2 regions of the Paenibacillus borealis genome follow, and region 2 is predicted to be linked to the other one. Evidence: a T-box and tRNA genes for the amino acid it is inferred to sense, from the RefSeq annotation. Region 2 holds a T-box; the other holds one or more tRNA genes.

Region 1 (9,356 bases), 3.0 Mb from region 2:
ATGATTATATACATTTTACTTAAAGAGGAAAAAGAAATAACAGCAAGTGAAATCAAGTAGTACTCCCTCTAGATCTTTATAATGAATGCAGGGTGATTGAAACGGGGTGAATAGAAGAATGTACGAGTGGCAGAATCAAATTCAATTAATCGTTGATGAAATTGATAAATGCATTAAAAATTATAATGACGAAGCCCTGACACTACATTTTCTTTCTCGCAGGCTGGGTTATTCCGAGTTTTATACAACAAGAAAATTCAAAGAAATATCGGGTATGCAACTTAGGGACTATCTGCGGCATAGAAAATTAGCCTTTGCACTAAAAGAAGTTCGTGATAGTGAAAAAAGCCTTTTAGCTATTGCTTTTGATTATGGTTTTTCATCACATGAAGCCTTTACCAGATCCTTTAAGGGAACATATGGTGTAACTCCAAGTGAATACCGGAAAAAGCCTAAGCCTGTCGTTCTTCGTACAAAAATAAACCCGTTCGACCGCTACTTCTTAGGATTGGGAGAGATTGGGATGATGAAATCTACAGAAGATATTAAAATTTATTTTGTAACCATTCCCGCTCACAAATTTTTGCACATCAAAAACTATGAGAGTAATGGGTATTGGGATTTTTGGCAAAAGCAAAGTCTGATTCCGGGACAGGACTACGAAACCATCTGCGGCTTACTCGATAGTATCAAAGGCAAATTGGATGATGATGGCGGGAGCGAACCTAACAGCGGCAGCGGTCAGGTTATGGCGTATATGAATGACCCGGATGGCAGACTCTGCGATTGGGGGATTCCACGTACAGAGTGTCATGGTGCACGACTTCCTTATGATTATAAAGGCGAAGTACCGCCACAAATGCTAATGATTGATGTTCCCGAAGCGGAGTATATTGTTTTTGAACATGGGCCATTCGATTACGAGCAGGAAAACCGCAGTGTTGAGGAAAAGATTGAAAAGGCAATGGCAACTTTTGATTTTGCAGGCACGGGTTACTGCTTTGATACTTCCCCCGGTAGACTAATTTACTTGTATTTCAATCCGGAACGGCATTTTAAGTATATCAGACCGGTGGGAAAGCACTTTTAAAGAACACGTTCCCGCGTCGGCAATATGCGCTTTTTGATTTATATGAATTTAAAATAATTTCAGAAATTTAAAGGTCACTACTTTTAATAGGGTGGCCTTTTTTCTATGTCCAGGGAGGTGGTTACGATAAGCAATCAGAGCGATTTACCCTAAGTGTGGATGGAACTTAAAGGGCATGAAGAATGTTTCTGCACTCATTGCGGCTACACAGAGACGTTTAATAGAGGAGATGATCACAGATCATCGTTAATAATTTCGCGGGGGCGGCGAGGCGAGTACGGGAATGGAGTTGGCTGAATCATTGCTTTAATCGTTGCAATAAGCGGTAGCCTCAAAGCTTTCAGGTCCACGCCTTTGAACGGTGTTATCAACGTCAGCTGTTACGTAACAACCTCCAATAGTTTTAAGATATGTTATGCAATTGCTCAAATCAATTCATCCGCATGGTGGCAATCATTTTATAGATCAATAGGGGCTATTATAGCCCCTATTGATTACTCCCGTTTCTTACGGCCAATTAAGCCGCCTACTATCCCAAAGATCAAAATACCAACAAAGGCAAATACAATCCAAAAAGCTATACGCACAACTATCACTCCTTTAAATAAACAATACGATAATAGGGGGATTTTCGCAATAAAGGAAGAAGGGGCTACTGATCCTACAAGGATTTGACATACGGAGAGGAGGATGAATTGTGAAGGTCCCACGCATCTTGCACTACCCCGGCAGCAAATGGACCATGGCATGAAGGAACATCAGCCATATGCCGGCACACACGACCTATTTGGAACCGTACGCCATACGTGCTTTAGACCCGGAACGGATTGATCTACAACAACGAAATGACAGAGGCAGTTATTTTAGAGCCTAGGGGCTTTGGTTTCTCTGCCTCATACATGGAGACTCCAAATACAATTCCTAATCCGCCACCATTGGCGATATTGTTAAAAACAATGGAGAATGCAATACCAAAACTGATGCCTATAAAAAGTGCAGAGAGCAATCTTCATTTATATTTCAAAACGCAGCATCCTTCTCAATTATTTTACATTTATACGCACCCGGGATATCGGCATCGAACCGTTCTACAGGAGCTGGAGCCGGAATTTACAGCCATGCAGCAGATTGGTATCCAGGCGGACGAGAAGACACCGGCAGCAAGCTTTTGGGCTGCAGCAAGAAAGCTTCTCGGGGCTCAGGTGGAAATGGCATAAAAAAAGAGCTGCTTTCGCAACTCTCTCATGAACGGCCATTTACTCTGGCATGATCCAAACGATCTCACAGATGCGTACAAAGAATTTTCTGCCTCTGGTATCCAATACAACGTGGTCTGGCTTTACATCCATCACACAGCCGCTAATCCCGCCGCGAGTGGTTTCAAGTACCACCTGCTTACCTTTTACAGACATTAAGGTTTCAACGACATAGGGATCAATTGGATAAACCATGATTGCTTGCGGCATCTGTTGATGCATTGGATACATTTGATTATTCAGCACTTTGTTACCTCCCAGATGGTTATACCTCATGTTATGCAAACGCCTAATTAAAGAGCTAGGCGAGAGCCCATTTAAGATAGGTACTAAGCGTTATGACACAAATACGTAAAAATAATAATTCAACGGAGGGGAGAGTATAGCGCCGTAAGCGTTGAAGTGACCGCAGCAATGCTCACCGCCACCCCCCGAGAGAGGGCAGAGGCGGCGATTGCGCTTTGGTTCCTGTCTTGTTTTCCGTTTCCAAAGGTAGTCTGCACGGCTCCAACACGGCAGCAGCTGCATGACGTCCTATGGGCTGAGATCAGTAAATGACAGGATAAGAGTCCGATACTGAAAAAAATATTGAAATGGACGAAGACTAAGGTATATATGCACCACTATGAAGAACATTGTCAGGTCCATATAATAAGCTCTTAATATGCGGAAACCCAACACGTACAAGTGGAGTGTTCTACGATTTCCATAATAGAGACCGTGCAGATTATAAGACCCGTAAGTTCTCTTGCTTAAACAGTCCCAGGACGAGCAAAGAGAATATCGCTATGCTTAAGCGTAAATACGGCGAAGGATCAGACGTATGGCGCGTGCGCGTTGAAGGCACCACTACAGGATGGGTGCTAAGGCTTGTTGATGACACGAAATCTGAGCACTCAGGAGTTAATGAAGTAGAAGTCAGAGTCGATGACACTGGACTTGGGGGCGGCGTGACAGACCGATTAAATGAAATCAACATCGAAAAGGGTTTTGGATACACGATCACCGGTGTGAATAATGGATATATTCAGTGGCAGGTAACAGAAGCAAACCGGTTCAGGCAAATATGGAATATTGAAAATATCATTCATGAAGGCCCGTCATTAACAATACCAGTATGGTGGGGTATTTTTTTGCATAAGGAAAATTTTCCTTACTACATACATAATGTTCTATATGAATTATACGGAAGAACCATACTCTCCCAGGAAGGGGGGATTTGCGTTAAAAAAGTTTTAATTATTGTCACGTGAATATTTTTTAAGATCTATTATATTTATATTACATGGTTCAGAAGAACCAACAGTATAATCCAGAAGCAAAATTAAAGGCCGCGTGGATATAATCGTAGGCTCGATTTTTGTAGGGGGGATAATATTGCTGGAGTTTGTAGTCATCTTAGATGTACTAATAGTTGTATCAGCAGTAGTAGCATCTGTTTTGTTAAGCAAGAGACAGAAGGGGTATCCAAAGGAAAAGGTTATCAGTTCACTCAAAATTACAATTCAGGATGTAGACCGAATGGAAGACGGATAATGAAGTCTTTATGGGGTTCTCTGTATACGTTTAATCGCCCAGATAGGAAATGATATGCTAGTTCCAATTAATTGTATGTATCCAGTTTGCTCGTCTTTAATAAATGTACCGGAGTAATTTTCACCACTAATTAGATGAAAACGTAAAGGGTTAGCCGTTTCTAAAATAGAGTGAATCTCGATTGGTTTCATACATAGGCAACTCCTTCATAAGTCTTACTTATACAATACCAACCTGTGCTATTATTCAAACCGATAGTCAGTGATAATGATGTAAATTTAGTAAATTTTTCTTAATTGAATTTGTGTTTCAAAATGCGATATACTGGATTCACCAAAGTAAAAGACTATAATAGCTAACTGAGAAAATTAAACAGGCTATTTGTTAGGAGGTTTCTTTATGAAAAAAATAATAACGCTCGTTCAAGCTTTCAAAGATTTAGAGGAACGGATTAATGATTTTATTAATGATGATTCATGCATTGAATATGTTGAAGGGTCCGAAGAAGTGGTAGCTGGTGGAGCCTACGCATGGTCAAAATTAAAACCAGTAGCTATTAGTAGACAAGAGCATATTGATGCTGATTACATGGAATTAGCAGAAAGGGTACGCACAGTACTGAAAAAGGATAATAGCCCAAATATTCAAAAGTTTGAGCATAGTTACGAACTGATTTTGAATTACATACGTCAAGATACCTTATTGTGGGTTCCTGGTTTAAAGAGTGTCCTTAATGAAATCAAATATGAACTAGACATTCAACAGTTTTATTTTGTAGACCAAGAGGATTCGTTAATTTCAGGAAGACCTCATGGGTTAAATGAGTCATTGCTATTTGGAATATAGTATAGAGGACTCTGTACTATCCTCAAAATTCCGTCAACCTTAACTGGTCGGCGGGCTTGTTTGGGTTATACTATTAACTCTGTAAAGACTTGAATCAAGCAAACCACATTTGGCCGGTTATCATCTGGACCTTCGCTCGCAATTAAGGTGTACGATGTCTGAAAAGAGAAACCCGTTAGTGAAGGGAGCTTAGGCTACTTGAAGCAAGTGTCGATTTTATTAAAGAGCGCTTATAGCGCTCTTTTTAAACCGTATACCATAACATACGATAAACCAATAACAAAAAAATACTTAGAACATAAAGTAAAGGGTACGCTCTTTTTCATGAATATTACGCTTCCAGCGAAAGTCAAAGTAATTACCCCGGCTAAGATATACGAACTTGAAATATCTAAATAAACGAAACGGCTGCCCAAGTTAAATAGGGTAGCCGTTTTTTTGGTGGCAAAAAAATCCCGACCCCAATCCGTCCCCAATCTCATAAAGTTGAAGGGATGATACAACCTAAAAAAAGACAAAACCCTTATAAAATAAGGGTTTTGTCAGGTGGTGCAGTATAGGACGGATGGGGTTCGAACCCATGACCCCTACCCTGTCAAGATAGTGCTCTCCCGCTGAGCTACCGTCCTGCAACGAAATTTATAATACCATAGGATGTGAGGGATTGGCAAGAATTTTTTATACCGAAGAAATAGGCTGGCTGATATATGGGGTTTATTAGGATTAAATAGGAGGCAGTGCTATGCTGCTCTGGGGAAGCGGATCTCGGCGGGAGAGAAGAAGCCCTGCCGTGATTTGACAGGTGAGATTAATCCCTTTACGAGGGCTGATGATAAGTTAATGTGCAGGTCCCGTTGAGTGTGAGCGGGGCTTTTTTGCAGCGAAAAAGTTGAGCGACACGGAAAAGATTTTATAATATAATGATGGCGGTTGTCTGGAAATATATTTCAATCATTCCATTATACATAATGAAGCCAAAGGAGTTCTTCTAATGATAGTAACTTTGCATGAATCTGAAATGCTTGAGGTTTGCCTTAAGTATGTTGTGATTGTCATGAAGCAGGGTGAGGACTGGGTTCTGGTGCGGCACCGAGAGCGGTCCACATGGGAATTTGCCGGCGGGCATATTGAAGCAGGAGAGAGCCCGGATGAAGCCGCCGCCAGGGAAATGTATGAAGAGACAGGCGCTGAGTCGTACAAGTTATACCCTATATGCATATATTCGGTCAGCAGAGAGGAAGTACCTGCGAGCTTCGGGATGCTGTACTTTGCAGCCGTAGATAAGTTCGGCCCCCTACAGCAATTCGAAATGGAGGAAATTCGCAGATTCAGAGAAATACCTGAAGGGGTAACGTATCCCGGGATATATCCCACGCTAATCGCGAGAGTTAATGAGTACATCAAGCAGCTGAGAGACAATGTAAATCAAATCAGGTTTATTGAGCAAGCGTAATTTTGTGCGGCATAATTATACCATTGATCGGAGTGATTGCCATGTCTATGCCTACTCATATTGTCGCGGTCGGCGGGATTGTAGAGAATGAACTGGGAGAAATTTTACTGGTAAAAACGTTTAAGGGCGGCTGGGTGTTCCCCGGCGGGCAAGTGGAGGCAGGTGAGAATCTGATGGAAGCCCTGATCCGTGAAATACAGGAGGAAAGTGGCATCCTCACTGTGGTTGACCAGCTTATCGGCGTGTATTCAAATACGGGGATGTACAAAGGGCATGACGGAGTAACCGATGTTCCGACTAAAGTGATGCTGGACTATGTGTGCCGGCCAATCGGCGGGGCATTAGCAACCTCGGATGAAACTTCTGAGAGCTACTGGGTTAACCGGGATAAAGTACTTGAGATGATTACCAGTCCCGCAATCCGCACACGTTATGAAGCGTATCTGGCTTTTGACGGCAAGGTTGCTTATATGGCTTACGAGACCAAACCCGAATTTACAGTAAGTCTGAGCAGGAAGATTTAATACAGTACCAACTCCCGAGCACCGCAATTATGGCTATGGATACATCGACATTCCGCAGAAGGTGTACGAGGATGTGATCTATGCGGTTCTGGTTTCACTGGCCGACCAGGGCTTCAGGCAGCTCGTGATTATGCGCGGCTGCGGCGGACATATGCTGAGCCAGGTGGCTGAGAAGTTTAATCGTTCCTCATCATCCGTTCCATGGTGTCTGGTGCACACATACCGATCCGCATATTCCGGGTGGTCATGCCGACAGCTTCACCACATCGCTGGGACTCTACAAACATCCCGAGTGCATCCGTGAGGAGCTGATCGCCAATCCCGGCAGCAGTGAACCGGACTGGGAGGATCCCGCACTCGACTTCACCAAGTACTCGGCAACGGGTGTCATAGGTGATCCGACTCATGCCAGTGAAGAATTAGGCCGCAAGCTGTGGAAGGGCTCTGTGGAAGCCATCGCAGCCGAGCTGCAGAAGATTGCTGCACAGGCCTTTGAAATTACTCCGGCTGAAGCTTCCAGGCTGTAATGGAATAGTAGGCAAGCGGCAGGAAAGAAAGACACAAGCGAGACAGGCAGCCCCATTGGCTTCGTCCATGTTAACCGCGACAGCGGCTTGGAGAAGCCAGCGGGGTTATTGCTATAGCTGGCGGTGCGAAGGCGAAGGTGGTTCTGCAGCCTTTTATGCGAGAGATCATGTTATAGCTTCTCAAGTCCGAGTTCCGTATGAGTTTGTGAACGGTATAAATTGAGGTAGAATAGGGACATTAATTGCTGCGAGAAGAGGTTAGCTTATGAGTGATGAGAATTCGAAGTTCAAGCGGCTTGGTGAGTATCTGAAATCACGCCGGAACCGGCTGCAGCCTGAAGCCGCAGGGTTAAGGGAAACGAGCAGCCAGCGCAGAACACCGGGACTAAGGCGGGAGGAAGTGGCGATTCTGGCGGGTGTCAGCAGCACCTATTACACCTGGCTGGAGCAAGGCAGGGAAGTTACCGCTTCGAGAGAGATTATGGAGAGTCTCAGCCAGGCACTCCGGTTGACGCCTGATGAGCGGACACATCTGTTCGAGCTGTGGAATCCGGGTTTGCCGGATGCCATTCCTTCTATTAATACGGTGAGACCCGAGCTGAATCCGCAGTGGCGGGATATTATCAGCCAGCTGTCTTATCCGTCTTTTATTACGAATGAGCGCTCCGAGGTTCTGGCCTGGAATGATAAGGCGGTTGAAGTTCTTAGCAATTTCGGGATACTGCCCGCTTCAGAGCGCATTATGCTCCGTCTTTTGTTCCTCGATCAGGGACTGCGCCGCCGGATGCTGAATTGGGAGGAATTCGCGCTCTATTCAGTAGCCGTGTTCAGAACCTATTATGACATGCATCTGCATGACCCCTGGTATAAGGAAATGGTACTGAAGCTCTGTGAGGACAGTGTGGACTTTGCTGAGATGTGGAAGCTGCACAACATTCAAGGCAAGAAAGTAAATCGTGTAGTCATACAAAGTCTTGGCACGAATCAGTCTGTAACCTATGATATCAATTCCGTAGCGAATTTGGCCGATCATCCGGGCCTGCATATTTGTATCTATACACCTGTGCCTGAGTAGCTGAGAAGAGTATGGATTCACTTGAACGGGCAGGTCTGCTTCTACTTCTGTTCCCAGACGTTCTCTTCCCTGGTAATGATCTTACTAGTATAAACGTACTGTGGCTGCTCCGTAGCAGGTCAGTTAGAATAGGGACATATTCGAAGACTTACACTAGGAAAAGAGGGCGACAACCACATGCAGACAAGAACAATCGGAACCGAAGGCCTGGCAGTATCCGCTCTGGGACTAGGGACTATGATGATGCCGGATAATGAAGAGTCGGTAAAAGCAATCCATGGTGCACTCGACCTGGGAGTAACCCTGCTGGACACAGCAGATATCTATGGAGATTTCGGGGAGCAGCGCTTTGGCAGCAATGAGAGGCTCGTGGGCCGGGCGCTTAAGGGCAGACGGGATAAAGCGGTTATTGCGACCAAATTCGGCATAACCCATACTCAGGGCCCCAAGGGCGATCCCGCTTATATCAAAAAATCAGTAGATGCCAGCCTGTACCATCTCGGGATGGATTATATTGATCTATACTATCAGCACCGTCCTGATCCGGACACTCCAATTGAGGAGACCGTAGGCACGCTGGCTGAGCTCGTTAAGGAAGGGAAGATCCGCTACATTGGCTTATCGGAAGCTTCACCTGAGCTGATACGCCGCGCACATGCGGTACATCCCATTACGGCACTGCAGACAGAATATTCGCTCTGGAGCCGGGAGGTGGAGGATGAAATACTGCCGCTGGTCAAAGAGCTGGGCATCGGATTTGTTCCTTATAGTCCGCTCGGCCGGGGATTTCTGACCGGTCAGATTAAAAGCTTCGATGACCTGCCGCCGGACGATTACCGTCGTAGCTACCCGCGGTTCCAGGGAGAGAATTTCACCAGGAATCTTGAGGTGGTCTCGCTGATCGGGCAGATGGCGGCCGAGAAGGGCTGCGCCCCTTCGCAGCTTGCCCTGGCCTGGCTGCTGGCGCAGGGAGAACACATTGTACCGATTCCGGGAACGAAGCGGCTTGAGCGGGTACAAGAGAATCTCGGCGCATTGCAGGTTGTACT
Region 2 (9,356 bases):
CGGCGGAATTAGCGGAATTATTATTGTGGTGATCGTTACGCTGCTGAGCGGCGGGAATATCGGTGACATTATGGGCAATCTGACTTCCACAGGCTCCAGCACCAGCTCTAACGCTCCATATGAGCAGACTGCACAGGAGAAGGAATTGTCGGAATTTGTGTCTGTCGTACTCGCAGATACCGAGGATGTCTGGTCCGAGGTATTCCAGGAGCAGGGAAAAACGTACCAGGATCCTACGCTGGTGCTCTATAGCGGCAGCGTGGACTCTGCCTGCGGAACCGCCAGTTCGGCAGTCGGGCCGTTCTATTGTCCCGGGGATGCCAAGCTGTATATCGATCTCAGCTTCTACGATGAGCTGCAGCAGCAATTCAATGCGCCGGGCGATTTCGCCATGGCTTATGTAATTGCCCACGAGGTAGGGCATCATGTGCAGACGCTGCTGGGCGCATCCGAGCAGCTGAACTCGCTGCGCCAGAGCCTCAGCGAGACTGAGTTCAACAAATATCAGGTCCGCTTTGAGCTGCAGGCCGATTATTATGCAGGGGTATGGGCGAAGCATGCCCAGGGTATGAATCTGCTGGAGGAAGGGGATCTGGAGGAGGCCTTAACCGCGGCGAGCGCGGTGGGTGACGACACGATCCAGAAGCGGGCACAGGGCTATGTGGTGCCCGACAGCTTCACGCACGGCACCTCCGAGCAGCGCAAACGCTGGTTCTACAAAGGGTTCAACTCCGGCACCATTGAAGGCGGAGATACCTTTAATGCTGCTGAGCTTTAGGGCCAAACTGAAGCGGCTGAGCGGTACCCGCAAAAGCTGTCAGCAAAGAGCCTTTCTTCCGATTACCGGGAGAAAGGCTCTTCTTGTTCTAATGCACAGCGCTCCCGTACCTGATCTTCACCGTTCTAAAGTCTGCCTACGGACGGAGATCATTGCGGTACGAGAGCCGGTTCCGGCCGAGTTTTTTGGATTCCAGCAGAAGCTGGTCGGCGTAGACATAGCCTTTTTCCATAGAAGTCTTCTGGCCCGGATCTGCCTTGTAATAGTACAGTCCGAAAGAGGCTGAATACGGCACGCTGATCACCTGGTCCTCGAATTCTGCGGTTACGCTATGTCCGTGAAGGCTGTCCAGGATGTCCTGAATCTGCGCCTGGCACTGTTCAAAGCTTCTGTTCCTGAGAAACAGGGTGAACTCTTCCCCGCCGCTGCGGAACAGGATGTCTTCTTCGTGCAGGAATTTCTTCAGCGTATCGGCAAAATGAATAATGACGCGGTCACCGACGGCGTGGTTGTAAGAGTCATTGATTTTTTTGAAACGGTCGATATCCGCCACTACAATGCCGATATATTCCCCGCTCTGGTTCAGCTCCTTCATCATCTTGTCCATGTGGGCCCGGTTATAGGTTCCTGTCAGGAAGTCCCGGTAAGCCATCTGCTCGAACTTATCGCGTTCATATTTGTGCTGGGCGCTTTGTGATTTGGAATAGAAGGAGAGGCTGACGATGTAATTGAGCAGGAAGAGGGCGATCAGCATTTCCCATTTCTCCATTTGCAGCAGGCGCAGGAGCAGCGCATTGGTCAAGGCTACCTTGCTGAAGTCAAGCAGGTTACGGCTCCGGAACAGCAGATGACGGGCTTCCTTGCGTGTCTTGATGTCTCCAGAAATCGCGAAGGTTATGATCAGGAAAGTGGAGGACAGCAATGTGGTTACGCAGACCACCAGGAGAAACAGGAGCCAGTATCCAAGCGGAAATCTCTCCGCAAAAGGGTGAAGCACTGTATACAGATAATACGCAGCCGAGCCGCCCAGTGTGAAGGACCCGATGTTGTAGAAGGTATCGAGAAATTCGCCGGGATCGGCGGTTTTTGTCTTCTTTTTATAGAAAAACACAATGAAGCGGTATACGGTTTCGAACAGAAAGGTGCCTAGCGGTCCGGCGAAAATTCCGAACGAAGAGGTATAGCTGATCGCATAATCTATCGTAGAATTCCCGCTCCGGGTCACGATGCGCAATTGAAAGTAGAAGCTGGAGAAGATCGTATAGAGCACCAGCGCTTTGATATATGTATCGTCCAGAGCTATAGCATGTTTGGGAATGAAGGCTATAGCAACGGAAGCGGCAAACAGGGAAAGGTCAAATACCCGTGCTTTAGACATGACAGAAGTTTTCCTTTCAGGATTTATACCGATTATAACCGAAAAGATGTTTTTTGATGATAAAGATATTTTTGATTTTTTTAGATGATTGAACCATACACCCATGTCCTATAACCGGCAGCGTTCATATAATACTTTGTTAATGTGGAGCCGTTTGCTCTCGTGCACGAGTGAATCTATAAGCCGGGGAGAGGAAATTATGAGAATATTGCTGGTTACCTACTGGGGCCTTACCAATATGGGCGGGATCTGGACGTATATGAGACAACTTGCCGATAAGCTGAGCGAGCAGGGACACTCCGTTACGCTGATGGGAAGCCATGTGGAGAACAACACCTTGTATTTACTGGGACAGAATGCTTCTTTTGATAAAAAAGCCTTCTATACCTTGCTGCTCCCGCACCTCGATATTACCTTATTCCCGCATCTGCATCTGGAGCATGGCATATTCAGCTTTGAGCTGGGACGTTATGTGTTCGAGGGTGGAGCTGCGGTTCTGGGGCTGGAGAATTACGATGTCATCCATGCCCAGGACCCTATAGCCTCGTACGCGCTGCGGCGGATCATGCGCCGGCCGGTCCCGCTGGTCTCAAGTGTCCACGGTGTGCTGTCCCGGGAAGCCTACTATGAATACAAAGGGCTTGAACCTGAGCTTACCCGTGAGGAGTACGAGAGCCGGCCGATCTGGCGATATTTCCGCCGGATCGAGGCGCTCGCTGCCCGGTCGGCCGACTTGATTATGGTCTCTTCGAATTGGATTGGACAGCTGACCCGGGAACTCGGCATAAGCAGGGAACGTATTCATACTTTGCCGTATGGAGTAAATCTGGAGCAGTATGCGGCCAGGGCGGCGAAGCCTTCACCGCTTAAGATCGGAGGCGGAACCAAGGTAATCATGTATGCAGGACGCCTGGAATATATCAAAGGAGTGCATGTGCTGATCGAGGCTCTTGGAATGCTGCAGAAGCGGCGGGCGGACTGGATCTGTGTAGTGGCCGGCATCGGCAGCCTGCGCGAGGAACTAAGGGAACAGGCGAGCGAGCTTGGGATTCTGGAGCATATCCGCTTTACAGGAAAGCTGGACAATATCCCGGCAGCACTAAGTGAGGCTGATATTTATGTGCAGCCTTCCCTGCAGGATACACAGCCGTTCTCGGTTACAGAGGCTCAGCTTGCCGGTATAGCCCCGATAGTCGCCGGCACTTCAGGTATGCCGGAGATGGTCCGTCACGGCGAGACCGGCTGGATCGTTCCTCCCGGCGATGCCGCCCAGCTGGCCCGGCTGCTGGAGCAGCTGCTGGGTAATGAGGAGCTGAGAGTACGCACCGGCTTCCAGGCAAGGGAGTGGGCGCAGCGCAGCCGTTCGCTGGATGTCATGGCGGCCGGAACGCTGAATGTGTACCGTAAAGCCATAAATATGCGGGAGGGTGTACACAGTCCTGCAGCCAGTTCAGCCTTTGGGGCAGAGCCGGCAGCTGCCGCCATTCCCGGAGCCTTCCATCCAGCCGATGTGCTGAATGCGATGTATCCCGGCATTCCGCTTGCGGCGAGCATGCGGGCAAGGCTCCCGCAGGATTATTCCATTCCGGATTCCCTTACGGTGCTTGCCGATCCGAAATAAGCTCCTGTCCGCCAAAGTAGGCGGCAAAGTTGTCATGCCTTCCTGATTGAAGCATATACATGAGTGGAGTAACATTTTGGGCTTATGCTCTGGGCTTGTCTCAGGGATAGATTATGCCAAGAAGGAGGACATTTCCCGTGTTTGACCAGTCACACGGCTTGAGGTTTGATATTTATGAACGCATTCACCTTTCGGAAGAGCTTCCGGGAATAGCTGAGCTGGAGGAAGTCGAGCTGATTCCCGACATCCAGGTAATCCAGCGGGAGGACCGGGCCGAACTGCACGGGCAACTGCTGCTCACCGGACTCTACCGGGGGGAAGATGATCGCACACAGCGTCTGGAGCATGCGATTCCCGTTGAAATCACAGTCCCGCTGACCCGGGTCAGCTCACTTGAAGACATAGGGGTGGAGATCGAGAATTTCGATATTGACCTGCTTACGATGCGAACCGTCAACATTACAGGGGTGCTCTCGCTGCGCGGAATCGGAAGCGCGGATAACCAGCCGGCCTGGCAGCAGGAGGAGTACACAGTAGCTTACGCGCCTGAGGCTGAAGACAACAAGGCAGAGGCTGAGGCCGTTAACCGCGGGCAGGATAACGATGCACTGTATGAGAATTCGCTCTGGACCTATGGGGAAGGCGCTGCGGAGGCTTCTGTGGAGGAGCAGGAATATGCTGATTCTGCCGAAACCGCCGGAAATCCACTATTCCTGGAAGGCTCTGTATACACTCAGCCTTCGGCCTATGTTTCCGCTCAGCTGAAGGACAAGGAACCCAAGGTAAGGACACATAGCCTGGATGCCTCCCCCGCAACTGCTCCATCCGGAAGAGCAGATTCCGGGCAGAACTACAGTAAGGCTGTGCCGGAGCCGGTATCCAGCCACTTTCTTCCTTCCCGTGAGAAGACAGGAGAGCCAGCTGCGGTAAACGATTCATTCCAGGCAGGTACGGCGAATTATGTAAGTCCGTTTGATCTTGCGGAGACGGCTTCCATATCCGCTGTGCCGCGGGCGGAGGAGACAGGGGGCCCGGCGGGAACAGCCGCTTTGAATACCGTGGATCACTGGGGCACTGCCAGTCTTCATGCCGACCTTCAGAATGAGCCGGTACTCACATCCGCTGCCAGTGATGATTCGGCAGTGTTAGCCGAGAATGCAGAAGTACCTGAAGAGATTCAGGCTGTAGACAATGAGAACCTCGTGTCCGAGGAAGTCTTACCTCCACAGGAGGAGAAGCAGGATCTCAAGATTGCGCTTGGCAGCAAAAAAGATCCGGCAATTGCCGAGCAGGAGCCATTGACCTTCTCTTCACTGCTAAGCTCCAGCCGTGCGCGCAAGGAACAGGAAATTCTCCATTCTGAGGAAGTGGCCTCCAAAGCGGCGGTTATTCCTGAGGCGGGGAATGATACCGAGTGGAAGAGCCGGTTCATCGGCGGCCTCGGCGGAACAGAGCTGTTCCGTAAAGTACGGCTCTGCATCGTCCAGCGGGAAGAAACGCTGGATACGATTGCCGAGAAATATCAGCTCAGTGCAAGAGAGCTGTCCATGTACAACCGGCTCTCCGGACAGAGTGTAGAAGAAGGCCAGGTTTTATATATTCCCTAGGATAGATCGGGGAATACGAGCAGGTAGTTGCTGGGGCTGTCCCGCAAGCCATGACATGGCTGCTTGGGGCAGCCTTATTTTGTATGTGGAATATAATATCGTCAACGTGATCTGGAGCGGGAAGTAAGATAGATGGGCGGTTCTCTGTGTATTAATCTCTGTTAGCCCTGTGTATACAGCTCCGTTAGCCGTTTTTTTGAACCAGGCGGTATAAACTCTGCCCTTTGTGTGTATGCTGGTTGACTAGGAATAGGACTGAATGTATTATTGACATAAGTAATAACTAACATAAAGACTGGGAACGGGAAGAGTAGGCGGTTAGCCCTTCAGAGAGCGGAATTGTAATTGCTGTGAATTTCCGCAGGATGCAGCCCCCGAAGTCGCCCCGGAGTCGCCCTTCTGAGCTTGCCTTCATCTTCATGGAGATCAGGTTAGGATGTGGCCGGAAGCAGCCGTTATCTGCATGAGTGTCGCGCTAAGCCGGACCTGTAAGGGTTTTGAGGCAGAGGTTTATTTTTTGTTAGCGCGAAACAAAGGTGGTACCGCGAAAGAATGGCCTTTCGTCCTTTGAGACGAAGGGTCTTTTTGTATTTAAATATAAGGATTTATATGTTTCACTCTATCAAACCTCCTTATATTTCTCGCTGAAACGGTACCGTCCTTAGAAAGGACGGCAAAGCCGTTTCCACTTGTCAGATCGTTACAGAATACAAAAAGCATCTCATCATTTTCACTAATGGAGGGTTCACAATGGCTGATAACAACAATACAGCAGCGGAGCTGCCGAACCAGCTGGAAGCGGCAGAAGACACCGCGGCGGCGAATCACAAGCAAAGCGATATGCCGACTACCTATGATCCGGGGTCGGCGGAGAAGAAATGGTATGCCTACTGGATGGAGCAAGGCTTCTTCGAAGCCGGCAAACGTCCGGATGCCGAGCCCTACAGCATTGTAATTCCCCCGCCGAATGTAACGGGGATGCTGCATATCGGGCACGCGCTTGATTTCACATTGCAGGATGTTCTGATCCGTACCAAACGGATGCAGGGCTATGATACGCTGTGGCTGCCGGGAACGGACCATGCGGGTATCGCTACACAGACTAAGGTAGAGCAGAAGCTGCGCGAGCAGGGGATCTCCCGCCATGATCTGGGACGCGAGAAGTTCCTGGAGCAGGTATGGGCCTGGAAGGAGCAATATGCGGAGACGATTCACGGGCAATGGGCCAAGATGGGCTTGTCGCTGGACTACTCGCGTGAACGGTTCACCCTGGATGAAGGAATGTCCAGCGGCGTCCGCCAGGTATTCATTCAGCTGTACCGGAAAGGCCTGATCTACCGCGGCAAACGCATTATTAACTGGGATCCGGCTGCACGTACGGCTCTGTCGGACATCGAAGTTGAATATAAAGAGGTAAATGGCCATCTGTACCATCTGCGCTATCCGCTTAAGGACGGCAGCGGCTATATTACTGTAGCTACAACCCGGCCGGAAACGATGCTGGGCGATACAGCGGTTGCCGTGCATCCGGAAGATGACCGTTACAAGGATCTTATCGGCAAAACCCTGATCCTGCCGATTATCGGCCGGGAAATTCCGGTTATCGCTGATGATTATGTAGATAAGGATTTCGGCAGCGGCGCGGTGAAGATTACCCCGGCACATGATCCGAACGACTTTGAGATGGGCGTGCGCCATAATCTTCCACAGATTAATGTGATGGATGAAGGCGGAATTATGAATGCGGAAGCAGGCAAATATCAGGGGCTGGACCGCAGTGATTGCCGGAAGGCGATTATTGCCGACCTGAAAGAGCAGGGTGTACTGGTTTCCATTGAGGATCATGTGCACCAGGTTGGACACAGCGAGCGTTCTGGAGCCGTAGTTGAGCCATACCTGTCCACCCAGTGGTTCGTAAAAATGCAGCCGCTGGCAGAAGCGGCCATCGCAGCGCAGAAGGATGGCAGCGGTGTTAACTTCGTACCGGACCGCTTCGAGAAGACTTACCTGAACTGGATCGAGAATGTCCGGGACTGGTGTATTTCCCGTCAATTGTGGTGGGGCCACCGTATTCCGGCCTGGTACTCCGAATCTACGGGGGAGATCGTTGTTGCGAATGATGAAGAAGAAGCACGCCGGATCAGCGGCCTGACAGACCTGAAGCAGGATGAGGATGTTCTGGATACGTGGTTCAGCTCGAACCTCTGGCCGTTCGCCACACTGGGCTGGCCTGATGAGAACAGCAGCGACTATCAGCGTTACTATCCGAACAATGTGCTGGTTACCGGCTACGATATCATCTACTTCTGGGTAGCCCGCATGATCTTCTCGGCTCTGGAATTCACCGGACAGAAGCCATTCTCCGACGTGCTGATGCATGGTCTTGTACGCGATGCTGAAGGACGCAAAATGTCCAAATCACTCGGCAACGGTATCGATCCTCTGAATGTAATCGAGCAGTACGGCGCAGACGCTATGCGCTACATGATTACGACAAGCAGCACAGCCGGTCAAGATCTGCGGTTCCGGATGGAAAAGGTAGAGCAGGCGCGGAATTTTGCCAACAAGATCTGGAATGCCTCACGCTTTGCACTGATGAATCTCGAGGGTGTTTCTTTTGAAGATATTGACATTACAGGTGAGCTCAGCACGGCGGACCACTGGATTCTGCACCGCCTGAACGAAACTTCCCGTGATATTACGCGTCTAATTGACTCGTACGAGTTCGGCGAGACCGGCCGGCTGCTGTACAACTTCATCTGGGATGATCTGTGCGACTGGTACATCGAATTCGCCAAGCTCTCACTCTATGGAGCGGACGCCGCCGCCAAGGCTAAGACGCAATCGGTTCTGGCCTATGTGCTGGACCGCACGCTGCGCCTGATTCATCCGTTCATGCCGTTCATTACGGAAGAAATCTGGCAGCATCTGCCGCATCAGGGCGACACAATCACGCTGGCCGAATGGCCGAAATATGATTCTGCGCTTGAGAATCCGCAGGCAGTGGCAGAGATGAACCTGCTGATGGATGTCATCCGGGCCGTTCGTAATATCCGTGCGGAAGTGAATGTGCCGATGAGCAAGAAGGTAGAACTGATCATCAAAGCCGGCAGTCAGGAAACGCTGGACATTATTTCCCGCAACGACAATTACATCGGGCGCTTCTGCAACACCTCTTCCTTCGAAGCGGGCCTTGCGCCGCAGACACCGGACAAAGTAATGTCTGCTGTAGTTACAGGAGCTGAGCTGCTTCTGCCGTTGTCAGGACTGATTGACATTGAACAGGAAATTGCCCGTCTGGAAAAAGAAGTCCAGACACTGAACAGCGAAGTTGAGCGCGTGGAGAAGAAGCTCGGCAATCAGGGCTTTGTCGCCAAGGCACCAGCTAAAGTCATCGAAGAGGAGCGGGCGAAGCAGGCGGACTATTCCGATAGACGCGAGAAGGTGCTGGCCCGTATCGCAGAGCTGAGAGGATAAGGGACATGGAAAAGATCACCCGGAGCGGCAGTGCCGCTCCCTTAAGTTCTTATACAGAAGCAGTAGACTGGATTAACAGCCTGATTCCTTTCGGTATCCGGCCGGGTCTTGAACGGATAGAGCTTCTGATGGAGAAGCTGGGTCATCCGCACCGCAAGCTCAAGTTCATTCACGTAGCGGGGACGAACGGCAAAGGCTCCACCTGTGCCTTTCTGACCCGTGTGCTTATTCAGAGCGGTTACACGGTGGGGACCTTTACTTCTCCTTATATCACGAAATTCACTAACCGTTTCCAGTACAACGGAGCCGATATTCCCGAAGAAACTTTGCTGGAACTCGTAAATAAACTGCGTCCGCTGGTTCAGGAGATTGCGGCCGGCGAACTCGGTTCGCCCACCATGTTCGAGGTCTCGACGGCGCTGGCGATTCTCTATTATGGTGAAGTCTGTTATCCGGATGTAGTCGTATGGGAGACTGGTCTTGGGGGAAGGCTGG

What was found. The T-box of region 2 lies ahead of PBOR_RS27475 (valine--tRNA ligase). A T-box ahead of a tRNA ligase gene usually reads a tRNA of that ligase, here a tRNA-Val.
Region 1: it has a tRNA-Val gene. The T-box ahead of PBOR_RS27475 (valine--tRNA ligase) is inferred to sense a tRNA for this amino acid. The anticodon was not compared.

What each region holds. Positions count from the first base shown of each region.
Region 1 is NZ_CP009285.1:3,519,958-3,529,313, forward strand. Features, by position in the region: gene PBOR_RS14640 (helix-turn-helix transcriptional regulator) at 119-1,090, shown strand; gene PBOR_RS14645 (hypothetical protein) at 1,918-2,307, shown strand; gene PBOR_RS14650 (YuzF family protein) at 2,347-2,577, opposite strand; gene PBOR_RS38580 (hypothetical protein) at 3,135-3,599, shown strand; gene PBOR_RS36975 (hypothetical protein) at 3,891-4,073, opposite strand; gene PBOR_RS14660 (hypothetical protein) at 4,282-4,728, shown strand; tRNA gene PBOR_RS14670 (tRNA-Val) at 5,286-5,357, opposite strand; gene PBOR_RS14675 (NUDIX hydrolase) at 5,720-6,181, shown strand; gene PBOR_RS14680 (NUDIX hydrolase) at 6,223-6,705, shown strand; gene PBOR_RS38585 (creatininase family protein) at 6,939-7,232, shown strand; gene PBOR_RS14685 (helix-turn-helix transcriptional regulator) at 7,498-8,307, shown strand; gene PBOR_RS14690 (aldo/keto reductase) at 8,485-9,356, shown strand, end outside.
Region 2 is NZ_CP009285.1:6,483,972-6,493,327, reverse strand. Features, by position in the region: gene ypfJ (KPN_02809 family neutral zinc metallopeptidase) at 1-778, shown strand, start outside; gene PBOR_RS27490 (GGDEF domain-containing protein) at 915-2,156, opposite strand; gene PBOR_RS27485 (glycosyltransferase family 4 protein) at 2,356-3,777, shown strand; gene PBOR_RS27480 (LysM peptidoglycan-binding domain-containing protein) at 3,915-5,384, shown strand; T-box leader at 5,673-5,955, shown strand; gene PBOR_RS27475 (valine--tRNA ligase) at 6,225-8,861, shown strand; gene PBOR_RS27470 (bifunctional folylpolyglutamate synthase/dihydrofolate synthase) at 8,867-9,356, shown strand, end outside.